Regions from separate parts of the Paenibacillus sp. cl6col genome, predicted to be linked through region 1. Evidence: a T-box and tRNA genes for the amino acid it is inferred to sense, from the RefSeq annotation. Region 1 holds a T-box; the other holds one or more tRNA genes.
The links. A T-box is a leader RNA that pairs with one kind of tRNA and senses whether it is charged. The one in region 1 lies ahead of BLS15_RS20030 (valine--tRNA ligase), so its partner is inferred to be a tRNA-Val.
Positions count from the first base shown of each region.

Region 2: it has a tRNA-Val gene. The T-box ahead of BLS15_RS20030 (valine--tRNA ligase) is inferred to sense a tRNA for this amino acid. The anticodon was not compared.

Region 1 is NZ_FNAZ01000008.1:24,214-36,125, forward strand. It holds gene BLS15_RS20010 (SPOR domain-containing protein) at 1-31, opposite strand, end outside; gene BLS15_RS20015 (hypothetical protein) at 209-445, shown strand; gene murC (UDP-N-acetylmuramate--L-alanine ligase) at 596-1,966, opposite strand; gene BLS15_RS20025 (bifunctional folylpolyglutamate synthase/dihydrofolate synthase) at 1,974-3,359, opposite strand; gene BLS15_RS20030 (valine--tRNA ligase) at 3,453-6,122, opposite strand; T-box leader at 6,285-6,577, opposite strand; gene BLS15_RS29105 (hypothetical protein) at 7,001-7,165, shown strand; gene BLS15_RS20035 (LysM peptidoglycan-binding domain-containing protein) at 7,264-8,817, opposite strand; gene BLS15_RS20040 (RluA family pseudouridine synthase) at 8,961-9,848, opposite strand; gene hemL (glutamate-1-semialdehyde 2,1-aminomutase) at 9,979-11,283, opposite strand; gene BLS15_RS20050 (Crp/Fnr family transcriptional regulator) at 11,362-11,912, shown strand, end outside.
Region 2 is NZ_FNAZ01000003.1:449,091-461,002, forward strand. It holds gene BLS15_RS10070 (hypothetical protein) at 99-302, opposite strand; gene BLS15_RS10075 (MBL fold metallo-hydrolase) at 465-1,202, shown strand; gene BLS15_RS10080 (DUF3892 domain-containing protein) at 1,275-1,508, opposite strand; gene BLS15_RS10085 (GNAT family N-acetyltransferase) at 1,613-2,056, opposite strand; gene BLS15_RS28930 (hypothetical protein) at 2,201-2,365, shown strand; gene BLS15_RS10090 (hypothetical protein) at 2,454-2,648, opposite strand; gene BLS15_RS28935 (hypothetical protein) at 2,748-2,906, opposite strand; tRNA gene BLS15_RS10095 (tRNA-Val) at 3,343-3,418, opposite strand; gene BLS15_RS10100 (uracil-DNA glycosylase) at 3,603-4,280, opposite strand; tRNA gene BLS15_RS10105 (tRNA-Leu) at 4,437-4,525, opposite strand; gene BLS15_RS10110 (hypothetical protein) at 4,824-5,510, shown strand; tRNA gene BLS15_RS10115 (tRNA-Ile) at 5,863-5,939, opposite strand; tRNA gene BLS15_RS10120 (tRNA-Met) at 5,964-6,040, opposite strand; gene BLS15_RS28940 (hypothetical protein) at 6,154-6,318, opposite strand; gene BLS15_RS10125 (ABC transporter substrate-binding protein) at 6,434-7,912, opposite strand; gene BLS15_RS10130 (ABC transporter ATP-binding protein) at 7,917-8,792, opposite strand; gene BLS15_RS10135 (FtsX-like permease family protein) at 8,796-11,660, opposite strand; gene BLS15_RS10140 (efflux RND transporter periplasmic adaptor subunit) at 11,660-11,912, opposite strand, start outside.

The sequences.
Region 1 (11,912 bases):
GAAACGTCATCTTCGTTCGCATGTTGGTCATATCCGAACACCTACCTTGTCCTATTGGTTACTAGTAGATTTATGCTAGATTCGAATCCAATAGAACCTACCTTACAAATTATTGACTAGAAAGTGCGTCCGTCCTCCTATATGCGTCCTATCAAATCTTGCAACGCTAGCATATGATATACAATCCCGCAGCAAAGGAGGGAATAGAATGAACAGCAAGAAAAGCAAGAAAAGCAACTTGCGTTTGACCCCAGCTGAGGTACGTCGATTCGTTAGACGAAATATCGGCCGTCGCGTGATTGTCGTTCTTTTTACTGGAGAAGTACTGGTTGGCAGAATCTTATCCTCGGGGCTTATCTCCTTCCGATTACGTGTACAGCGCCGGGGCTTTTTCTTTATTCGTCGTATTCTATTTGCAGCTGTAGTTGCTATTAGACTTGTGTAATCCACTCAGACAAAGACAATAAGTCAACAGAAAAAAAGATCGAACGAAGGGCCAAAATCCTGACCCCCAGCTCGATCTTTTCTTGCTATTCTAGTTGTTTACAGACTTACATCCCACTGTTGGAACATCGCTGACTTACTGCCAGAGATACTACGATTTCAATGCCTCAGTTAAGTCACGCGCTGTCTTCCAAATATCACCTGCACCCATTGTGATTACCAAATCTCCGGACTTCACAATTGATTTCAGATGCTCTAATGCATCATTCTTATCCGCAATGTACTGTGCGTTGCTGTTGCTGTTTTCGCGAATCCGGTCAACCAGTTTCGAAGAGTGTACCCCTTCAATCGGCTTCTCCCCAGCTGGAGAGTAGATATCTGTCAGAATCAGTTCATCTGCACCCTCAAATGCCCGGCTGAACTGATCGAACAGGAAATAAGTCCGCGAATAACGCTGCGGCTGGAATACGGCAACAATACGACGGTTTGTTGCTTTGGCAGCAGTAAGTGTTGCCTCAATCTCCGTCGGATGGTGAGCATAGTCATCTACAACAAGTACGCCCTGCTCTTCCCCAATTACTTGGAAACGGCGCTTAGCGCCAATAAAGTCCACGATAGCAGCAGATGCCTGTTCAAACGGAATGCCTGCACGCATAGCAACAATAATGGTCGCCATTGCATTCAACACATTATGCGTACCTGGAATAGACAATTGTACTGTGCCAAGCGCCTTGCCTTGATGATTCATCGTAAAGGTCATGCCGCGATCTTCCGCAATAATCTCTGTAGCTGTATAATCAGCCGCTTGTTCAATGCCGTATGTCACAACACCTGCGCCCAAGTTCGGAAGCATAGAACCAACAATTGGATCATCCGCACACACTACAGAGCATCCTTCCGGATTTACTTGTGACAGGAACTGTACATAAGCTTCCTTCAATCGCTCGAAATCCCCGCCATAATTCTCTAAATGATCTGCCTCTATGTTAAGTACAACCGCTATATGAGGGTGATAATTCAAGAAGGAGCCATCACTCTCATCCGCCTCAGCTACTACATATTCACTATTTCCTGCTTGGGCGTTTGTTCCTAGGTTCGTCACTTCGCCACCAATAATATAAGTCGGATCTACGCCACAGCGTTCCATGACAAAAGCAATCATGGAAGATGTCGTCGTCTTCCCGTGAGCACCAGCTACAGCGATGCCTTTCTTAGCATTCAGCAAGCGCGCCAGCATCTGTGAGCGGTGAATGACTGGAATCCCTTGCTGTTCAGCTGCAACTCGCTCTACATTATCTTTCGGACAAGCCGTAGAGTATACTACTGTGTCTGCGTTCTGAACATAGGCAGGGTCATGCCCGATATGTACAGTCGCTCCCTTTTTGCGTAACTTTTCCGTCAAATCCTGTTCGGCCACATCGGACCCCGTGACGGTGTACCCCATTTCCAGCATGACACGAGCGATGGCGCTCATCCCATAGCCCCCGATGCCGATAAAATGAATATGTTCCGTCGTATTCAAAACGAACTCACCAACCCTTTTCAGATTCGGTCCGATGCAGAACGAAAGAACGCACGTCTGCAATCAGATATAATGTCCCCGTAACTACTGCTAAATCTCCAGGCTCTGTTATCGCTTGTAGCTGTTCCAAAGCCTTATGCCAATCCGGCTCTACAAGAATGGTTGGACATTGTATATCGCCCTCGCCCTCCATCACTTGCTCGGCAATATGTTTCAAGCTCTCCGCATCCATCTTCTTGCGGAAATCTGGTTCTGTAAAAATAACGGTATCTGCTAAAGGTAGTATATGTCGTAGAACATCGGGATGATGCTTTGTCGACAGCATACCCATCATAATATGAAGCCGTTCATACCGGTACGTATCGCGCAGCGCTTGTGCAAGCGTCGCTGCCCCCTCCGGATTATGCGCTCCATCGAGCAGCATGCGAGGCTTCTCGCATACCATCTCTAAGCGCCCTGGCCATGCTGCACGCTTCAGTCCTTCTCGCGTGGTAGCATCCTCTAACATGAAAGCCATATATTGTCGCAGCACTTCAAGCGCCATTAATGAGGCGGCCGCATTCTTCAACTGATGTGCCCCGTTCATCGTGAGCGACATTCCTTCCATCGAACGGAATGGGCCGAAGAATGTGAAGTTCTGTTCATTTTCAATCGCATGGAGCAGTTCCACCCGGAACTGTTCGTTCATGACATACAGTGTAGATTGGTTTTTCTCAGCAGCCTGCTTAATCACTTCAAGCGCTTCTGGCTGCTCCACCGTCGTCACCGCTGGCACCCCTGGTTTAATAATTCCTGCTTTCTCGGCAGCAATCTTCTCAATCGTATCCCCAAGTATGTCCATGTGATCATGGCCGATATTCGTAATAATCGATACGATCGGCGTCACGATGTTCGTTACATCAAGCCGTCCGCCAAGTCCTGTTTCCCATACGACGACATCCGGGAACGTCACTGTCGCATAGTACATAATGGCGAGCGCAGTTGATACTTCAAACGTCGTCGGCGAACCGAGCGGCGTTTGTGCGATTTCATCCACCAACGGCTTCAGCTTGTTCACAAGTTGAAGCAGCGTATCTTCAGGAATGTCCTCGTTGTTGTACTTTAAACGATTCGTATACTTCTCAATATAAGGAGAAGTAAATGTGCCGACATCATATCCGTTAGCAAGCAAGACACTTGTTAACATCGCACAGGTCGAGCCTTTACCATTTGTGCCCGCAACATGAATGAACTTCAAGCGACGGTGCGGAGAACCTAACCGCTCCATCAACAGTTCGATCCGATCCAATCCAGGACGGATTCCAAAAGGAATTAAAGAATTAATCCAATCAATTGCGTCTTCTACCCGAACAAAAGGAAAATCGGTTGCTTCCGTCTCGCTTGTCGTAGGCATAGTTCCTCATCCTTTATCAGATGTCATTAAACGACCGAACCGGCATGTGACAGCGCTCACGTCCGGATCGGTCGTACATATCGCACAGGTTGTTTACGCTTCTTTCAATTCGGTAATACGCGCCAGTACTTTATCTCTCTTCTCACTGTAATCACGCTGCTTGGCACGCTCTTCATCAATGACCGAAGCAGGCGCCTTCGCGATGAAACCTTGATTAGCAAGCTTCTTATCGACACGCTCCACTTCTTTGTTCAGGTGCTCGACTTCTTTTTGAAGACGTGCAATCTCCTGATCAATGTCAAGAAGGCCAGCGAGCGGCAAGTACAACTCGGCTCCTGTCACAATAGCGGTCATCGCTTTGTTCGGAGCAGCAGCTTCTATGCTTACCTCCAGCTTCGAAGTACCGCAGAAGCGTTCCACGAACTCAAGGTTGTTCGTAATGTTCGCTTCTACCATACGATCAGTCGGCTTCACAATCAATTCTACCTTCTTGCTCATCGGAACGTTCACTTCAGCACGAATATTGCGTACTGCGCGAATCATATCCATAAGAAGTGTCATCTCGCGAACCGCCTCAGGCGCTTCGAATTCAGCACGGTATACTGGCCATTCCGCAAGTGTTACCGTCTCGCCGGAGTGCGGCAGATGCTGCCAAATTTCCTCTGAGATGTACGGCATGAACGGATGGATCATGCGCATTGTATGGTCAAGCACGTAAGCTAAAACGGATTGCGTCTTCTTCTTCGCTTGCTCATTCGAGCCATACAAGCTAAGCTTCGCAAATTCAATATACCAATCGCATAGATCATCCCAGATGAAGTTATTGAGTACACGGCCTGTTTCTCCAAACTCATAAGCATCCATCAAGCGTGTAATTTCGCGGGCAGTCTCGTTCATACGGTGGAGAATCCAGCGGTCAGCTGTGCCCAATTCGCCTGTGATGTCGATATCCGCATAAGTGAACCCTTCCAAGTTCATCAAAGCGAAACGGGATGCATTCCAAATCTTATTGGCAAAATTGCGAGCCTGTTCTACACGTTCCCAGCGGAAGCGCAAGTCTTGGCCTGGTGTACTGCTCGTCGAAATCATGAAGCGCATTGCATCAGCACCGTACTTCTCGATAACTTCAAGCGGATCGACACCATTCCCAAGCGATTTGGACATTTTCTTACCATCAGCATCACGCACCAAGCCGTGCATCAGCACATCCTTGAACGGAATTTCGTCTGTAAATTCCAACGCCGTAAAGATCATGCGGGATACCCAGAAGTAAATGATGTCATAGCCTGTAACGAGCACATTCGTTGGATAGTAGCGCTTCAGATCTTCTGTCTGTTCCGGCCATCCAAGTGTGGAGAACGGCCACAATGCAGAGCTGAACCATGTATCGAGTACATCTTCATCCTGCTTCAAGTGGTTGCTTCCGCATGACGTACATGCAGTCGCGTCTTCTTCTGCAACATGAATGTGTCCGCAATCCTCACAGTACCATGCAGGGATGCGATGTCCCCACCATAGCTGGCGGGAAATACACCAGTCGCGTACATTCTCAATCCAATGCAAATATGTCTTCTCGAAGCGATCAGGCACAAAATTAACACCTTTGCCAGACTTCTGTGCTTCGATTGCACGCTCCGCGAGCGGCTTCATCTTCACGAACCATTGCGTAGACAAATACGGCTCTACAACTGCGCCGCTGCGCTCGCTGTGACCAACTTGATGCACATGATCTTCAATCTTGATCAGCACGCCTTGTTCTTGCAAATCCTTCACGATCTGCTTGCGGCAATCTGCACGATCAAGCCCTTGATATTGACCAGCCAGCTCGTTCATTTTACCGGACTCATCCATTACCGTAATTTGCGGCAGTTGATGGCGGAGTCCCATTTCGAAGTCATTCGGATCATGGGCTGGCGTAATCTTAACCGCACCACTTCCGAAGTCTTTATCTACATAATCATCAGCAATGACCGGAATCTTTCTGCCAACAATCGGCAGTACCAGCATTTTGCCAATCATATGCTTATAGCGCTCATCCTTAGGGTGTACAGCTACTGCTGTATCGCCAAGCATCGTCTCCGGACGTGTTGTCGCCACAGTGATTGTGCCGCTGCCATCCTTCAGAGGATATTGCAGGTGATAGAGATGCCCCTGCACTTCCTTATATTCAACTTCGATATCAGACAATGCCGTACGTGCTGCCGGATCCCAGTTGATAATATACTTACCGCGGTAGATGAGACCTTTCTCATAGAGCTTCACGAATACTTGGCGAACCGCACGAGACAGACCCTCGTCCAGCGTAAAGCGCTCACGGGAGAAGTCCAATGACAGTCCCATCTTCGCCCATTGCTCACGAATCGTATTCGCATACTTCTCTTTCCAATCCCATACACGCTCCAAGAATGCTTCACGCCCAAGATCATAGCGTGTGATTCCTTCTTCGCGCAGCTTCTGCTCTACCTTCGTCTGCGTTGCAATACCTGCATGGTCAGAACCTGGAAGCCACAAAGCATCATATCCTTGCATCCGCTTGAAACGAATCAAAATATCCTGCAATGTAAAGTCAAGTGCATGACCAATATGCAGCATACCCGTAACGTTCGGAGGCGGGATTACGATTGTGAACGGTTCAGCATCCTTGCGTTCACCTGCTTTAAAATACTCGCCTTTCATCCAGAAATCATACCATTTCTGCTCCGCTGCCTTCGGATCATACGTCGTAGGCATAGACAGTTGCTCTTGATTCTCTGCCAAGCAAATCCCTCCGTTACATAATCATGAGTATCTAATCGACAATGTTCAGCCTATATAATCGAAGCAAAGCAAATCATACTGCTCGATCCATGCATGCTTCTCTAAGCGTATAGCTCGGTATTTGCAAGGACAATTCGCTTACGTAGGCAAATAAAAAAACCTTACGCCGCAAAGGACGAAAGGTTTAGCTTCCGTGGTACCACCTTTATTCCGCTCCCAGTAAAGATCCTTACATCTTACAGATCGTGTGAGCGGCACTTCAGTTGCAAATAACGGCTGCGGCCGGCCTATTCTAGCGTATCCGGAACATGATGAACATCGTGTTCATACATTACCGTGACACGTTCAAAAGGGCAACTCCCAGGTGACTTCAGCGCGGGACAATCCTGCAGGCGTTGCACCGTGTCGCTCTGCTCTCTGTAAGGGGCCAATCGCTTACTAATCCTGTTCATAGTCTTTCAATCAGATCTTTATAAAAATAAACAATAACATTTACGATATATTGTACCTTCGCATACCGAGCGAGTCAATAGACGAAGCACAAAAGGATACTGACAAATGCTTTCCCTATTAGAGGATGTTCAAAAAGTCCGCTTTTGATCACGAAGTAAATCATGAAGTGGACTCGGCATCGAATCTTGAATTCAGCCGGGCCTAAGCAGATGCTTACGAAGTATGTTTCCTGCGGAAACATCTCAGGTGCTCATGTACCCAAAACGTACGCTCCGCTCCTCAGGCCCTAGCTTCATCCAACTGAGGCGTTTTGAAAAAACGCACATCGGAAGCATAAGCTTCGGTGCTGAAAACCGGCCTTTTTGAACTCGCACTATTAGTCATATCCTGTTTTTCATTTTTCATAACATGTACTATAGGAGGTGTTTTACATGGAACGGTGGTGGTGTCGTGTTCGAGGTTCCATTAAAGGGGTTCTTTTCCCCATCATTTGCTTGCAATTTGTTCGCACGTTGCTTCTGCCAACAGCATTTGACGTATTTTTGCTATTTGTATTATTCCTCATCTTCATTGGATTTTTGTGGGATGTATATTGAAGCTTGTACTCTTGTACAACTGCATTCAGACACAAAGAAACCCGTCGCTCATTGAGCCATACGGGTTTCTTGCCTATCTATAGGGAGTGGAGATATCGTTACGAGGTGGGAATATACAGAACTTGCCCTTCGGATATATCCGATTCCGCTAAGCGGTTGTAGAGCGCAATTTCTCTCGAGTTCATGCAATAGCGATCAGCAATTGTATCGAGTGTTTCAGAACGCTGCACAATACACAAGCGCACCTTCTTGAAAGCCCGCTCATCATCAATACGCTGCAGGAATAGCGACTGCCACTTTACTTCCTCACCAGTTGTCTCCTCATTCATTGCTGCTAGCTGCGCTGCCTCTTCTTCCTTCTGGATACGTTCCAGTTCTTGAGACTCCCGCTTCTTCTGCAGCAACGAACTGAATCCAACTGGTTCCGCTGCTTCCGGCTCACTTTGTTTCGACTTGCCGATTGCAACCTTCATCTCCTGCTTGGCAGCTGCTGGAACATCCTCCGGCTCATTCAATGGAGCAGCTGCTTCAATATCGTCCCGCTCCACTTCCTGATTCGAGGCGAGCGATTCACCTTCACCCTCTGATTGAACAGCTGCATCTACTTCGATGGATTGCACACTTTCCTTTCTCGCAACAGGCTCATTCGTATTTGCATCATTCGAGAGGGTCGGTGAATGAGACTCCAACTGAGTCATTTTCGCTGCTGGCTCGTGTTCTGCGCTATCCGTGGCAGCACTTGCTCTGCCCGGCGCTCGCCCTGCTTCGCCTTGCCCCTCGGCACTCTGAACCTCTAACCGCTCCTCCTCATCTCGCGTCTCTCTGGCCCACTGAGAACCACTCCATGTGAGCGGAATACGTTCAGATTGGGGAGTATCTCCATCAAATGCATCATGATTGGTTTGTGCAGGCAGCAGCCTCTCCCCTTCGAATTCGCGAACCTCCACGTCTTCAGCAGCTCGATCGAAGTTCTCTTCCAACTCTTCTTCTGCCTGATCCTCCATCTGTTCCTCTGCCTGTTCTTCTGTTTGTTCTTCTTGCTCCTGTTCCTCTGAAGCCCTAACAGGACTGAAATCTCTATAATCAGCTTCTGTTTCTACTTTCGATTCAGTCGCAACTTCCGATTCAATTGCAACTTCTTCAGTCACATGCTCTGCTGATTTCGTGAACGCCGGTGTGTATGTACCGTAGTCACGCAGCCACGCTGGCTCTTCCCCATCGTGCTCGAGCTCCGTTTGATGTACAACTGTAAATTGCTCCGGCTCCCAAGCCGCTGGCTCTATACTTTCCATTGAGATGCCGCGCAGCGATAAAATTCCTGTAATATTTAATGTACGTGTTGATAAAAGGTCTACATCGAAGTGCTCAATATCGACCGAAATATCATCCAAGCTGCGCACCCGATTTAAGGGGAGTGTGATTTCAACAGGGATCCAATGCTCAAGCGAATGACTGCTGCGCAGTTCATCAGCACCTACATATGCCCCAGCCAGCAGCAAGCTGCCACGCACTGTCACCTGGTCACCAGCAGGAATGACCTGAATGTGCGGTGTCAACTCCACTTCTTCCAATTGATCAATGCCGACCACTTCGTCGGACAAGTGCACACGTTCATAAATATCAAAGCGCAATCCATATGATTCTTCGTTCACAGACCGCTCCTCCTCCCGCAGTTCATATGCCATCTTCCCTTGTGACCAGCGTACATGCGATATGGCAACGATGTTAAGCTACAGTCGCAAAGTCAGACTCGTATCACTACTTCATCTATATGGGAGGAAAGAGAGGAGCATGACTATATTTTTTGCCGCAAGCGCAACATGTCCTCAGGCCACGGGGCGTCTACAACAATCTGTTCTCCTGACAGCGGATGAATGAAGCGCAAACTCTCCCCATGAAGCGCTTGTCTGCTAATGAGCTTGCCATCGCCCCCATATTGCGTATCTCCCGCAAGCGGATGCCCCTTCGCACTCATATGCACCCGAATTTGATGTGTCCGACCCGTCTCCAGCGTTAGGCGCACGAGGGACAGTTCTGAGCCGGGCTGCAGTGTTTCATAGTGGGTAATCGCAGGAGCTCCGCTATCGCTTACCCGATATTTGCCGCGATGATGACGATCCTTCCCTATGGGCGCATCTACCGTTCCAGAAGCCGGCGTCAGCGTTCCCTGAACAATCGCATGATAGATGCGCTCAATCTTCTTCTCGCGCATCATCTCATCCAGAATCACTTGTGTACACGGCTGCTTCGCGTACAGCACCGGCCCGGTTGTATCAACATCTAAGCGATGTATATGCAGCACCTTGGAAGCCTGCCCCGTCCATAGATAGTGGCATGCCACAGCATGGGCAAGACTATCCCGCCTCTTATCCTGCTCCGGTGTCGTTGGATGAACCGCCATACCTGCAGGCTTATATACAACCAAGCAAGCATCATCTTCATACAGCACCTCGGCAGGTGCGTCAGCGGGCTCATAAGCATCCGATTCAGCAACAAACCATTTCACACGCAGCCTATCTCCTGCAGTGCGAATATCTCCCGCATGATTCATTCTATGAACGAAATTCTTCGGCAAACGCAGCTCGCTAATCAGCCATGCCAGTGTAGATTGTTCATCTTGAAGCGCTGCTTTGCCAGGCATGAATTCTATCCATTCTCCTTGTCGTCTCCAATATCGTGTCATAACGCACCTCCTCCGTTTCTATCCATTTCAAAGCCGGTCTCCACTTCTAACGCGGAATCGCCGGGCTCGTATTCGTCCTATTTATGCGTATAGATTGACCATACCATCCTATATTCAAGCCTGCATATTCTTAGATCGATTTCTTTAGTGCAGCATAGTTGGCTTGAATTGTAAATTCAATGTCCTCATCGGTATGAGCCGCCGACACAAACATCCCCTCGAATTGCGAAGGCGCTACATTAACCCCTTCATCGAGTAGATGCTTAAAGTACGTGCGGAACAGCTCTTGATTGGACGTGCGAGCCGTATCAAAATTCGTTACCGGCTCATTCGTAAAGAACGGGCATACCATCGAGCCAACACGGTTGATTGTACACGGCACTCCCAGTTCTTGCGCATTGCGGATAAAGCCTGCCTCAAGCTTGGCACCCTTACGATCCAATTCTGCATACACCTCCTGCGTAAGCAAAGACAATGTCGTATAACCGGCAGCCATAGCCAGCGGGTTGCCGCTAAGCGTACCTGCTTGATAGATCGGGCCACTCGGTGCAATTTGCTCCATGTACTCGCGTTTGCCTCCGTATGCACCTACTGGCAGTCCACCACCGATAACCTTGCCGAAGCAAGTCAAGTCCGGTGTGACGCCAAACAACCCTTGCGCACAGCTGTAGCCCACACGGAATCCTGTCATAACCTCATCGAAAATAAGCAGACTTCCATATTGCTCCGTCAAATGCCGCAGGCCTTCCAAGAACCCTTCCTGAGGCGGTACAACCCCCATATTGCCTGCAACCGGCTCTACAATGACACAGGCAATATCTTCGCCATATCGATCAAAGGCCAGCTTCACTGCTTCCAGATCATTATACGGAACCGCAATCGTATTGCTGGCAACCCCTTCAGGCACCCCCGGGCTGTCTGGTAGTCCCAATGTCGCTACACCCGAACCAGCCTTGATGAGCAGGCTGTCTCCATGACCATGATAGGAGCCCTCGAATTTAACAATCTTACTCCGCTTTGTAATACCGCGCGCCAATCGTATTGCACTCATCGTCGCTTCCGTTCCGGAATTCACCATACGAACGATGTCTACGGAAGGTACACGCTCACATACCAGCTTCGCCATAGCCGTCTCAATCTCCGTAGGCGCACCGAAGCTTGTCCCCTTCGCTGCCGTCTCTTGGATCGCACGCACAACTTCGGGATGCGCATGACCCATAATTAGCGGTCCCCATGAGCATACATAATCTATGAATACATTGCCATCGATATCATACAGCCGGGATCCTTCCGCCCGTTCAATATAAGCGGGTGTCAGACCGACGGATTTGAATGCGCGTACAGGGCTGTTCACACCGCCAGGTATGTATTTCTTTGCTTCTGCAAATGCTGCCTGCGAACGTGTGTCTACACGGCCAGATTTTTTTTCAGACATGTTGGTTGCTCCTTCTTATTTATTCCTCTGTTCTATGTTACACTAATAAAAAATCGGCTTGGCAAAGAGGGGAAAGTCATGATTGAATTGCTCAAACGCGTCCCACTGTTCTCTGATTTGACTGATGAACAGCTGGAAATCGTATCGTCCATCACATCCCGCCGGGAGTATGCCCCACATACGATCTTGTTCCAGCAGGGAGATCCAGGGCACACATTCTGCATCGTATTTCGCGGTGCCGTCAAAGTATACACATCCAACAAGAAAGGCCAGCAGAAGATCCTTTCTGTCTTTCAGAGCGGCGACAACTTCGGCGAGCTTGCGCTTATTGATGGCAAGCCGCGTTCTGCAACAGCAGAGACATTAGAGGATACGGTTCTCTTTACCGTCACATCCGAGAGCTTCCACTTACTGCTGCGCGCCCACTACGATATTGCGAAGCAGGTTATGATTCAACTATGCGGTCGACTGCGCTCGACGAACGGATATGTCTATGACTTAACGTTCTTAGATGCACCAAGCCGCATCGTAAAGAACATCGTTCGCATCGCTCAGCAGCAAGGCGAGCGCCGCGGAGATAAAATCTACATCCGTGCCGCCTTCGACGCTGATGCCATGTCAGGTCTTGC
Region 2 (11,912 bases), on a different contig from region 1:
CGATCCGGAAATCCATTATGTCCCGGGAAATGATTGGGTGTGCAACAGACATGTTATCACCCCGGGAACATGTACCCTATTGTGTAGGGTAGGGATAATTAGCCGCCCAGTTTGGTACGAGTTAGGATACAGGGAACGCCATTTCCAACTGCGCCTGGCTGAGACATCCGCTCCACATAATCCATCCCGCGCGTGCAGGGTGTCTTACACGCTTCACACCGATCTGAAGTTACTATTTTCATCGTGAACTGTTCACGACCAGACTGAAGACTCGTCTTCTTTTTGCCCTTCCCCTTCGTCATGCCCTTCACCCGCTTCATGTGCATTTCACGTTGCCTGCCGCTTCCGGCCGAACCTGATTATTGCACATTATGCAGATTGCGCTGCCTTTGCTTGTGCATTTATCCCAGACATGGTACAGTATAGGCGTAATTCTAGCCTTGTCAGCCAATAGGAGGATGAAGATGAACCTTCACATACAAATGTTAGGGACAGGCAGTGCATTTGCCAAATCATACTTCAATAACAACGGATTACTTTACTCTGGTGGATTCACACTGCTCATCGACTGTGGAATTACGGCACCGATGGCTCTACACCATTTGAATAAGTCATTCTCTGACATCGATGGTGTTCTTATCTCTCATATTCATGCTGATCATGTTGGGGGATTAGAAGAATTGGCCTTCCAGATGAAGTTCAAATATGGACGTAAGCCAAAACTGTACATAGCTTCTCCACTCGTATCCGTATTATGGGAGCATACATTGAAGGGTGGACTAACCCAGGAGGGAATAAGCTGCTTAGAGGATGTATTCGATGTACATGCAATTGAGCCAGGGCAGCCCTATGACATTGCAGCGGGTCTTACCGTCGAATTATTAGAGACTCCACATATTGAAGGCAAGCGCAGCTTCTCTCTTCTTATCAACAATCATTTTTTCTACAGCGCTGATATGCAGTTCCAGCCGGAACTGCTTCACCGCTTAGTTGAACAGCGTGGAGTAACCATTATCTTCCATGACTGTCAATTAGGTGGGAATGGAGAGGTTCATGCGACATTGGCAGAGCTCTTGACGCTTCCAGATACACTGCAGAAGCTTACCTTCCTCATGCACTATGGAGATGAACGGCCGCAGTACGAAGGGCATACTGGCGCCATGTCCTTTGTCGATCAACACCAGCTCTATACAATCGAATAATACACCAAAGAGCACTTTACAACGACCCAATTTGGCCGCTGCAAGTGCTCTTTCGTTATGTCTTCTATACCGTTATTGGAAAGTCGGCAAGTTATCCAGATTGTTGCTTGGATCACCATCAGCATCTCCACGAAGATAAGTACCGCCGTCTCTTCCCTTGAAGGCATTCACACCCGCAATTTCTCCATTTTGCACGGCTTGAAGAGCCTGCTCGTAATTTAAGATTCGGCCTGTATTCGTTTGGAACGCCGTTAGATCCCCATCCCCATTCTTCTGAACAGCTACAATGGATTCTCGCTGTGACATGCGAACATCATCCTCCTAACTATATACATCCTACATTAGATGCGTTTGTTAGGTAGAGTGTCCATAACCCACAACTTTTATGAACCGAAAATCGGTACAACGAATTACAGCTTCTTCTCCATGCGAATATGAGGAATACCCGCATCCAAGAATGGCTCCTCTGACACTGTCTCATACCCTAAAGAATGATAGAACCCTTCCGCTTGGCACTGACCGTCCAGCACGCATTTCTCCACACCGTGTTTCCGGGCGATTTGCTCCAGACCTACCATTAAAACTCTTCCAATCCCTTTCCCGCGGAATGGCTTTCTTACTGCAATACGCTGCATCTTAGCAGTGAATTCATCCAACAGCTTCACTCGTCCTGTTGCAGCGTACTGTCCGTCTGACATCAGCAGGACGTGAAAGGCCGGAGCATCCAAGTTATCGTACTCGTCACATTCTTCTTCTTCCGGTACATGTTGCTCAGCAACGAATACTTCCTTTCGTATCGCAATACACTCGTCCAGTTGTTCCTGTGTCTTAACCTCAATGATTTCAGCAGCCACTCCCGCTCACCTCCGAATGAAATGTTGCAACAGCGATTATGTATAATATCTTAGCTGCTGCAAACGAATTTATATTATACAAAAAAATGAAATTCATGTATAGTTGCAATAACGGACACGCTTACATTAGCAAGGGGGTACACGATGGATCCGATACTGGCTACAGTAATCGCAGTTGTTGTCATGGTAGTAGGCATGGTGCTTCTGCTTCTCTACGTGACGAAGAAAGCCTACGCACGTAAATGGGATGCAGAAGAGCCTATAGACAGCACAGCTAGGCAGCCCAATCATTCATCCAACACAGATTAATGAAGCATAATGAACGACATTTATGAAGAAAACAGCCCTGGAGATCCTTAGGATCTCTAGGGCTGTCGGCCACTTGTATGGTTATACTCTAGGGCTCATACACTTCCTCAATAATTGGCTTACCATACACATCCTCATAGATCGGTATCTTCTTCTCTACAGGATCAATCCCAGGATAGAAGCGACTTGCGTCGACAGCGTTCATACTAAGCCCAACAAGCAGGACGCCCGTGATGATTCCGGCCAACATTACCACGCCTATTACGTTCCATCGTCTACGCATGCTGCTACCCCCGCTAACAACACTAATAACTTCACGATATAGCCCCTATTCTCACCGTAAAGTTAATCCCTTAAACATCTCATGCCCTTGCTCATGACTTCATTCCTTCTTGCTGGCATCCTCTTCAACTGAGCGAAGCCATACAAATTGCTCATCATGCTTTGTACTATCAAAGATGAGAAGCTTGGATAAAAACCAACAGACAACCGCTACGATCCCGAACACACCGATTATCCATACACTCAATTCGGCTCCCATAACCCAACCTCCTCCGCTTGTCCCCATTCAATAGCGAAACATTCGTTATACCTTCACTATATGAAAGCAGTTGCAAGTTTAGTTCTTGCAATTACGAACAAAATAAAAAAGCATCCATCACCCGTTAGATACGAATGAGAGATGCTTGGTCTTGTAATAATATATATTTCGAGGCACACACACTCGCTTCCCCTGCAAACAAGGCATGACGGACTTGATCACCAGAGAAATCAATAAAATAGGCAGAGAATGAGTTATATTAAACTATATCATTGATCTGATTTTTCTTAATGCATGATGTTGACAATATAGTGGTTTTGTATCATCTGTCGCATCACTTTCATTGAGCAAAGAAGATTCTGCTGCAGGTTTGCACTGTTCAAAGGAATAGAAATAGAAAAAGCCTTGATAATCAAGGCTTTTGACGTTTATAGTATGGTGATCTGTAGTGGGCTCGAACCACTGACCCCCACCCTGTCAAGATGGTGCTCTCCCAGCTGAGCTAACAGATCATGTTTATTAACAAATTTAATATAACATCAATATATTACCATGTCAATTACTAGAGAAGACTTTTTTCCTGAATGATCGGCAGCCCATTGAACCACTTTCATAGTATATCGCTCACACCTTCTTACAAGCATACAACAACTTACTATTCCATGAAAGCAGTTCACGATGACGCCTATTCCTTATTTAGATATTAGGGACTTGCCAGTCGATCTCCTGCTCGCCCCATTCGCGCAGCTTATTATTAATTTTCGAGTACGGCTTGCTCCCAAAGAACCCACGATGTGCAGACAATGGACTTGGATGCGGCGCTTGTACAATATAATGCTTTGACAAATCAATCATGCTCGCCTTCGCTTGTGCATGGCTTCCCCATAGAACAAATATGATTGGGCGATCTCTGTCATTCAACAATTGAATGATACGATCGGTGAACTTCTCCCAGCCCTTCCCGCGATGTGATGCTGCTTGTCCTTGTTCGACGGTCAGTACTGTGTTAAGCATGAGGACGCCTTGCTTGGCCCAGTGCAGCAAGCTTCCGTTGTTCGGCATCTTCAGACCAACATCTGCTGCGCCCTCTTTGAACATGTTCTGAAGTGAAGGCGGCAGCTTAACACCCGGTTGAACGGAGAAGCTTAACCCATGAGCTTGTCCTGGCCCATGATAAGGATCTTGCCCAACGATGACAATCTTCGTATCCGCATAGGACGTCGCATTCAATGCAGAAAATATAAGTTCATATGGCGGATAAATGACTGCACGCTTGTATTCTTCTCGAAGCCAGCCCCACAGCTGCTTGAAATATGGCTGTCTAACTTCCTCGTGAAGCAATTCCGCCCAATCATTCTGTACATGCATTCCCACTGTACATTCCCCTTCCATGTTGGTATCTATTAGTCTATTACGATTATTATGTAATCCTCAAATCATTTCACATTTCATATTAAAAAAGAGTATAAAGCAAAAAACTCCTCACTTGTTCAAGGCCTGAACAGGAAAGGAGTTCTCATCATCAATACGTGGTGCCGAGGACCGGGATCGAACCGGTACGGTAGTCACCTACCGCAGGATTTTAAGTCCTGTGCGTCTGCCAATTCCGCCACCCCGGCATATTTGCCACATCGTCATGTGGTTCAATATGCTGCATCATTGCGCACTACAAGCTGCTCATCCACTTTCGCTTCAAAACACTGTACATCGCAACCGACAAGATATAATATATCATACGCCTTCATATGATGTCAACAATAAATTTATCAATGTGAATGTTCGCAATTGAACATTCATCATCTGGCCTTTTTCCTCCTATTGAATTATCTTCACACCAATTTTGTTACCATTATTTTCATTGGAATATTTGGCTTTTGTCGTACAAAAGAACTACTACAATTTAGGAGGATCCGGGCAGTGAAGAGAATGACTAGCCTACTATGTGTTTCTTTCATACTCCTTTCAGGCTGTTCTAGCATCTCGCAATCCTCATATGACGATATGGTATCTGCGAACGAGAACCTGACCGCTAAAGTAAGAAACCTGCAACAAGAAAATATACAATTGAAAGGTACAATTAACGAGTTAAAGAAAGAAATCGATGATATCAAAAATGGAGCTGACCGCATGCTTGCCGGAGCAAAGGATAGTCTTACTAAAGGGGCATTAGGCAACGCAAAGGACAAACTAAATGCTTTAATGAAGAAACATCCCGGAAGCAAGGAAGCAGGCATCGCCAAAACATTGATTTCGCAAATTGAAGAAAAAGAGCGTAAGAAGATCGAGGCCGAGCAGTTGGAGAAAAAACGTAAACAAGCGGCGGAAGAAAAGCGCTTGGCGCAAGCACTATCTAAGATGAGAAAAAGTGTAGATGAAGTCAAAAGTATTACCTGGTATTATGACAAAACTTCACCTCACTATGCGAATGAGAACAGTTTCTTCTTATATATAGGGAAAGAAGCAAATATATCTTGGCTGCGGTTGCGTATTCAATACGAAGCTGAAAATTGGCTGTTCATCGAGAAGTACGCATTGAAAGTCGATGATAAGACCTATTCCATCTTCCCTAATAGTGATGAGATCATCCGAGATAATAATACCTGAATCTGGGAATGGGCCGATGTCGCTCCATCTGAATCAGATATCTCAATGATTCGCGCCATTATTAAATCAAAGAAAACCATCATTCGCCATGAAGGCGATACTTATTATGATGACCGTACGATAACAAAAAAAAAGAAAAGGCTGCACTCCAAAATGTCCTCGATGCCTACGATGCGTTGCAAAAAAGAAAATAGCGACACAAAAAAGGAAGCCCCTCCGCAAAACGTTGCAAAGCGGGCTCCCTTAGATCCTCAATAATAAAAAAACACCTATCTCATGCAAATCTAGCAAACTGCTAGAACTGATGATGAAAGATGCACTTTACAAAACTTTGTATCTATGAAATTAGAATTGGTGGGCCCTGAGGGACTCGAACCCCCGACCAATCGGTTATGAGCCGACCGCTCTAACCAACTGAGCTAAGGGCCCTCACCATTGCAATTTCATGAGGTTTGGTTGCGGGGGCAGGATTTGAACCTACGACCTTCGGGTTATGAGCCCGACGAGCTACCAGACTGCTCCACCCCGCGATATGATTCAGCAGCTGAACTTCTTCAGCAGCGACAAGTATTACTATACAATAGTTGCATATGTTCAGTCAAGAGAAAAATTAAAAATGTTTGAATAAGTTGTACATGATGGGCTAAGGAAGAAATCGTACCCCGTATTTTCCTCTACGTGATCGATATACTTCAATCTCCTTCATTGCCTCATATCCATAAATCCAAGCATCATGCTCCAGACGCTGCTGCAAACAACGAGCTTGAAATCTGGAATCGTACAACTTGCCCCAATAGACCCAGTGCACTTTATCACCCTCTTCTTGTCATCAGCTCCCTCCCCTTCCCCTACTATTCCCCAATCGTGCAAAAAAGAACCGGCAAGCTCACTTGGAGCCACCGATTCTTCCTGCATTACGATGATTAACCCTTGTATACGTTTCCTGGAGGAGTATCATTACCGTTCGGATTCTTTTTCGCTTGAATCAAAATTTGGTTCCCTTTTGTTTCCCATTCCTTCAAGGCATCCGCAACTGATTTCTTCTTCTCGATCACTTGCTGCATCAACTCCGTACCAAGCTGATTGATCTGCCAGTAGCTTCCGTCCATCATGAACTTCTCCATATCCGTCTTTGTAGGAGGGACCGGCTTTGTTTTGTAGAACGCACTGACATTAATGTTAGTGCCATCCTTAGGCTTAATGTACTTTTGACGAGATACCATTTCCCAACTGCTGCGGGAACGAAGCTTAGCCCAATCTTCACTGTTAATAAATTTCATGAATTCCCAAGCATCGTCTGGATTCGCTGCTTTTTGATTGATTGCAAAAATATTATACAGCTGAGAACCGCCAGATACACCTGGAGATTCCGGGTGTGATGGCATGGTTACAACATCCCAGTCAAATTTCGTAAAGCCTTTGATTTTGTCAGCATTCTTCATGGCATCCGACAATTCCGTATTAATGTAATTATAGTCTCCGATCGCCATAGCTACCTTCCCTGACAGGAAGTTATCATGTCCGAACGGATTTTCATTTTCCGGCGTTTGTACAGGCATTTCAGTACTGTTGGCAGGTGGGACGATTTTCTTGATCGCCAGATCACTTACCGTTGTCCATACTTTTTCCCATTGCGGCGTGTTTACCGTCATCTTCTCGCCTTTTTCATCGAACATACGAAGATTTAATGGCGTAATATATAAATTCATCATATCGCTAAACACATCGGAACCACTATAACGGTTGAAGCTGAAACCATACTTGCGATCTGCTCCGTCACCCTTCGATAGGTTAGCTGCGAGCGTAAATACTTGATCCCATGTCATATTATCAGTTGGCGGTGTAATGCCTGCATCACTGAAAAGCTTCTTGTTGAAGAACAGTGCATTTGAGGAGAATGTAGGCGAAAGACCATACAAGCTGTTGTCTCCCATTGCTTTTATCCCATCAATAACCGTTGGTACAAAGTCAGACAAATCAATACTGTCCTTCTGTACAAGCGGATCAAGCTGCTTCAACATTCCTTCTTCCACAAGCTTGCGGAACTGGAACGAATCCGTGACGATGATGTCAACTGGATTCGCAGAATTCAGCAGTTTTTTCATCGCTTCATAGCGATCCGGCTGTTTCTTCGGATCTCCGGAATTATCATATCGCATATCTGCACCATCAAGTGCTGGTACAAGCTCAATACGGATTCCTTTGTGTGTAATTTCAAATGTATCCGTCCATTGCTGACGGAAATAGGTGTCGTCATATCCTCCATACTGCATGCCAATGCGCAATACTCGCTCTTGTCCTGGAACAACCTCATCTTTGTTCGTACATGCAGCCAGCATTGGGATGATCATCGTCAATACCAGTGTAACTGTTAATAATTTACGTACCCAGTTTTTTTTCATCTGGTTACTCCTCCAATTCCTTAGGTGTGCGGATAATAATTTTATCTCCGTCTAATTCCATCGATGCCTTGTCTTGAATATCGAGAGCTTCCAAATACTCCTTTGGCACTTGCAATCGACCGACACGATCAACTACCACGTAGGCTTCATGATGATCCTGAAGCCCGAATCCTTCCTCACCTCCACCAGCATCCAAATTCGGATTACGCTTGATGAATTCTGTGCTAGTTAAGCCGTCACGTATGGCAACGACACGATCCACCTTCCCTGCAAGCGACAAATCATGGGTTACGATGACCACTGTTACCCCTAATTCCCTACTCATACGGCGGAAAATATTCATGATCATATCTGATGTCTGCGTATCCACAGATCCAGTAGGTTCGTCGGCAAGCAGCATTTGTGGGCGATTCGCTAGTGAAATCGCAATGGCCACCCGCTGCTGCTCACCGCCTGATAGCTGTTGCAGCTTATTGTGCATGCGATGACTTAGCCCAACCCATTCAAGCAGTTCCTTTGCATATTTGCGATCCATCTTGCCGGCCAGCATCATCGGCACTTCAACATTCTCTAACGCCGTCAAATAAGGAAGCAAGTTGCGCGCATTGTTCTGCCAGATAAATCCGACAGTATCCCGCTTGTATTCAACAAGCTCTTTATCCGAAATTTTAAGCAGATCCCACTTCCCTACCTGAACGGAGCCGGCGGATGGCCGATCCAACCCGCCGAGTATGTTCAGAAGTGTCGATTTCCCGCTGCCGCTGTTGCCGATAATCGCCATCAGCTCGCCTTGCTTAACAGACAAGTTCAGCCCTTGCAAGGCAACAACTTCAATATCATCTGTTTTGAAAATTTTAACTAGCCCTTCACAATGTATCACCGATTAACGCTCCTCTCCCATCTTCACGGCTTGATGGACACGTAGACGACGAATATGCATGAACAACAAGGTCGCCCCAGTAAAGATCATCACGCCAACGACGATGTACAGCTGGATCGTATCTCGTGATTCAAATACAATCCGGAATGGCGGCACCTGCATCTTGGAGCTTTCTGCCGTCTGTAGGAATGGCAGGAACAAGCGGCTCGCCACCTTCCCAAGCAAAATGCCAAGCAGGATAGAAAGCCCTGCTGTAAATAGCTGTTCCAGCAGCAGCATACCGGTTAGTTGTCTGCGCGACAACCCCATTGCACGCAAAATCCCGAACTGAAGCACACGTCTTGTCAAGTTAAAGAACCAGAACAACAAATATCCAATCAAGGAGATAATGACGGATATTAAGAAGCCCATACTCAGAATGCCAAATACGCCGCCCCGGGTAGGATGCTTGCTCTGTGTTGCAAGCTCGCTTCGTACATCCGTCCTACTGAATATTTCTATCCCTTTCTTTTGCAGTTCTGTAAGGACAGGACCTAGCGGTGCTTTGTCCTTCATCTTCAACCATACCTCATACGGTGTGATTGGTACTTGATCATAAATATAATCTAAGTTCGCAATAAAGAACGGTTTCTCGTCCGGATACATACTCGGCCAATATGGTAGTACACCAACAATTACAAATTCAACCAACTGCTCCCCAAATCCGATGGAGATGATGTCGCCTTCCTTCAATTGATACTGCTTCGCGACATTGCTCGGGATAATCACAGCGGATTCCGTATACTTCCCTAGTGCATCCAAATAGTGGAACGGATGGGATGGGAACAAGTCCTGACGGAACCAGGCTACCTTCGAGAAGTCGACATTGTCGATTCCCATAATCTCACCTTGACCAATCGAACGTCCGGAAATGATTACATTCCCCTTCGTCTTCAACACACGTGCGGCTCCCTCAACACCAGGCATCTTCTTGAAGAGCTCGAACGGCGGCTCCGTGTAGATCGTCTTGCCCGCCTTCGGCGGCTGGTTGCCACCACCACCTTGCCCTGGATTGCCTCCTCCTCCGCCTCCATTGTTTCCTTTGCCTTTATCCTTATCTCTAATAATCTCTTGTTCAGATTCCCATACCGTCTGGATAACGACGTCTGTACCATATTTGTACAAGGTGCGTTCTGTCGAGTTAATGTCAATCGTACGAGCTGCTGACGCATTGTATACACCTAGACCAAGTGTAAGAATAAGCAGAATCATAAGCGGATAATACGTCTTGGCAGAACGGGACAACTGCGTAAGCGTCAAATATAGTGGAACTGGCAGCAGCTTTCCGCCAATCCACTGCACGATTTTAAGAATAAGCGGGAACAATCGTAAAAAGAACAGTCCGCACGCAAAAATCGCAAGTGCCGGCACAAAAAATAGAAATGGCTGTACTTGCAGCTGATCAGAGCTCACTCCTGATTGGAATGTCAACAACTGTCTCTCATTAAGCAGGTAATAGCCATAACCCGCCAAGCCCAGCAGCAGGACATCAAGGAACCAGCGCTGCCATACAGGCTTGCGGTCTGATCGTGCCATCTTCTGCTTCAAGTTCACGATAGATGAACGAGCGAAGACTACTGCTGGTATAATGCTTGCGAACAAGGCAATGACAACTGCAGCCACGCCAAACAAAACAGCATCTGTCGTAAATCCTACCGGAATAGACTTCCGATTTACGAACTCCAGGAAGCCGTTCGCTGAGCCTATTGACTTCGCCATAAACCAGCCGAATATAGGGGCCAATGCCAGAGCCAACAAGCCGAGAATGATTCCTTCCAATAGATAAAGCCATATAATTTGCCGCGTACTTGCTCCACGGCTTCGCAGCACAGCAATATCACTTTGCTGCTTCTCTAGCGATTGACTTGCATTCATCGCAATATAATAGAACACCATTGCAATCATCGGTGCAGCAAGCGTGAACAGCATCATTTGCAACTGTACGCTCTGACTGCGGAATTCATTCAATACCTTCGCGAAGGAAATCTCCACTTGCGTTCCCTTCAGCTTCTGGTACAAATCAATATTCAAGCGTTCCAGCATAGAGCTAAGTGAGGACAACTGACTTGTCTTTACCTCGCGCAGATCAAACGCATAATACCAGCTGGATACAGAGATCGGCAGCTTTTTCTGTTCCATCAAATGATCGAACGTTGCCGGTGAGACGTACAAGGAATTCATCATTCCTTCTAAGCCCTGGAACCAATAAGCACTCGTATCTTCTTTCGGCTTAAAAGTACCTACCAACTTCACCTTCAGCACGGTATCCGTGCCGGTTACTGGGTATTCAAGCTCGTCACCAATATGGAGATCATTACGGTACATGGCTTCCTCCATCATGACAACCTGCAATGTCCCATTCTGCTCGCCATCTTCATATTCCTTACCCAGTGTCCACTCTACTCGGTCGTTCAAATCGGATAAAGAGCCAAGCGTCATCGTTCGAACCCGGCTGGCATCAACCTTGCTCGGATCTACAGGGTAAACTTCTGTTCCTCGGAGCGAACGCGCATTGACAAAGATTTGAGCTGGAAACCCAACCTGCGCCTTCACATCCTCACGTATGTATCGATCAACTTCCTTTAATTCTTTCGGATCCGTCTTAGTTCCACCTGTCGCCTGGTACTTGATTGACAACGAGCCGGCTGGCATCGCTGAACTATTGTCCTCCAATGTCTTCGAGACAACCCGCTTCAAGGCGCCATCAGCATACATCGGAATGCTGACTGTAAAGGATACAGCCACAATGAGCCCTAGAAGTGTGCTGAACGTAAGCCAGCGGGTATTCCACATTTTCCGGAATAGAAACCGCAACAAAGGAATGCCCATTAGCGACCCACTACTTTCTGTCCAGGCTCAAGTCCTTTTTTGATTTCCAATCTCGTTGCATCCTGTTCACCGATTTCCACGTCAACCTCACGTTTTCCATTGTCATCAACGACTTGAACATAGGTTCTAGCACCAAGCGTACGAAGTGCGGATGGCGGGATATAGACAACATTGCTCCGTTTCTTCGTAATAATGGTCGCACCAAGCATGGATCCACGCGTTACTGTAGAAGGCAGCTTATCATTCAATGTC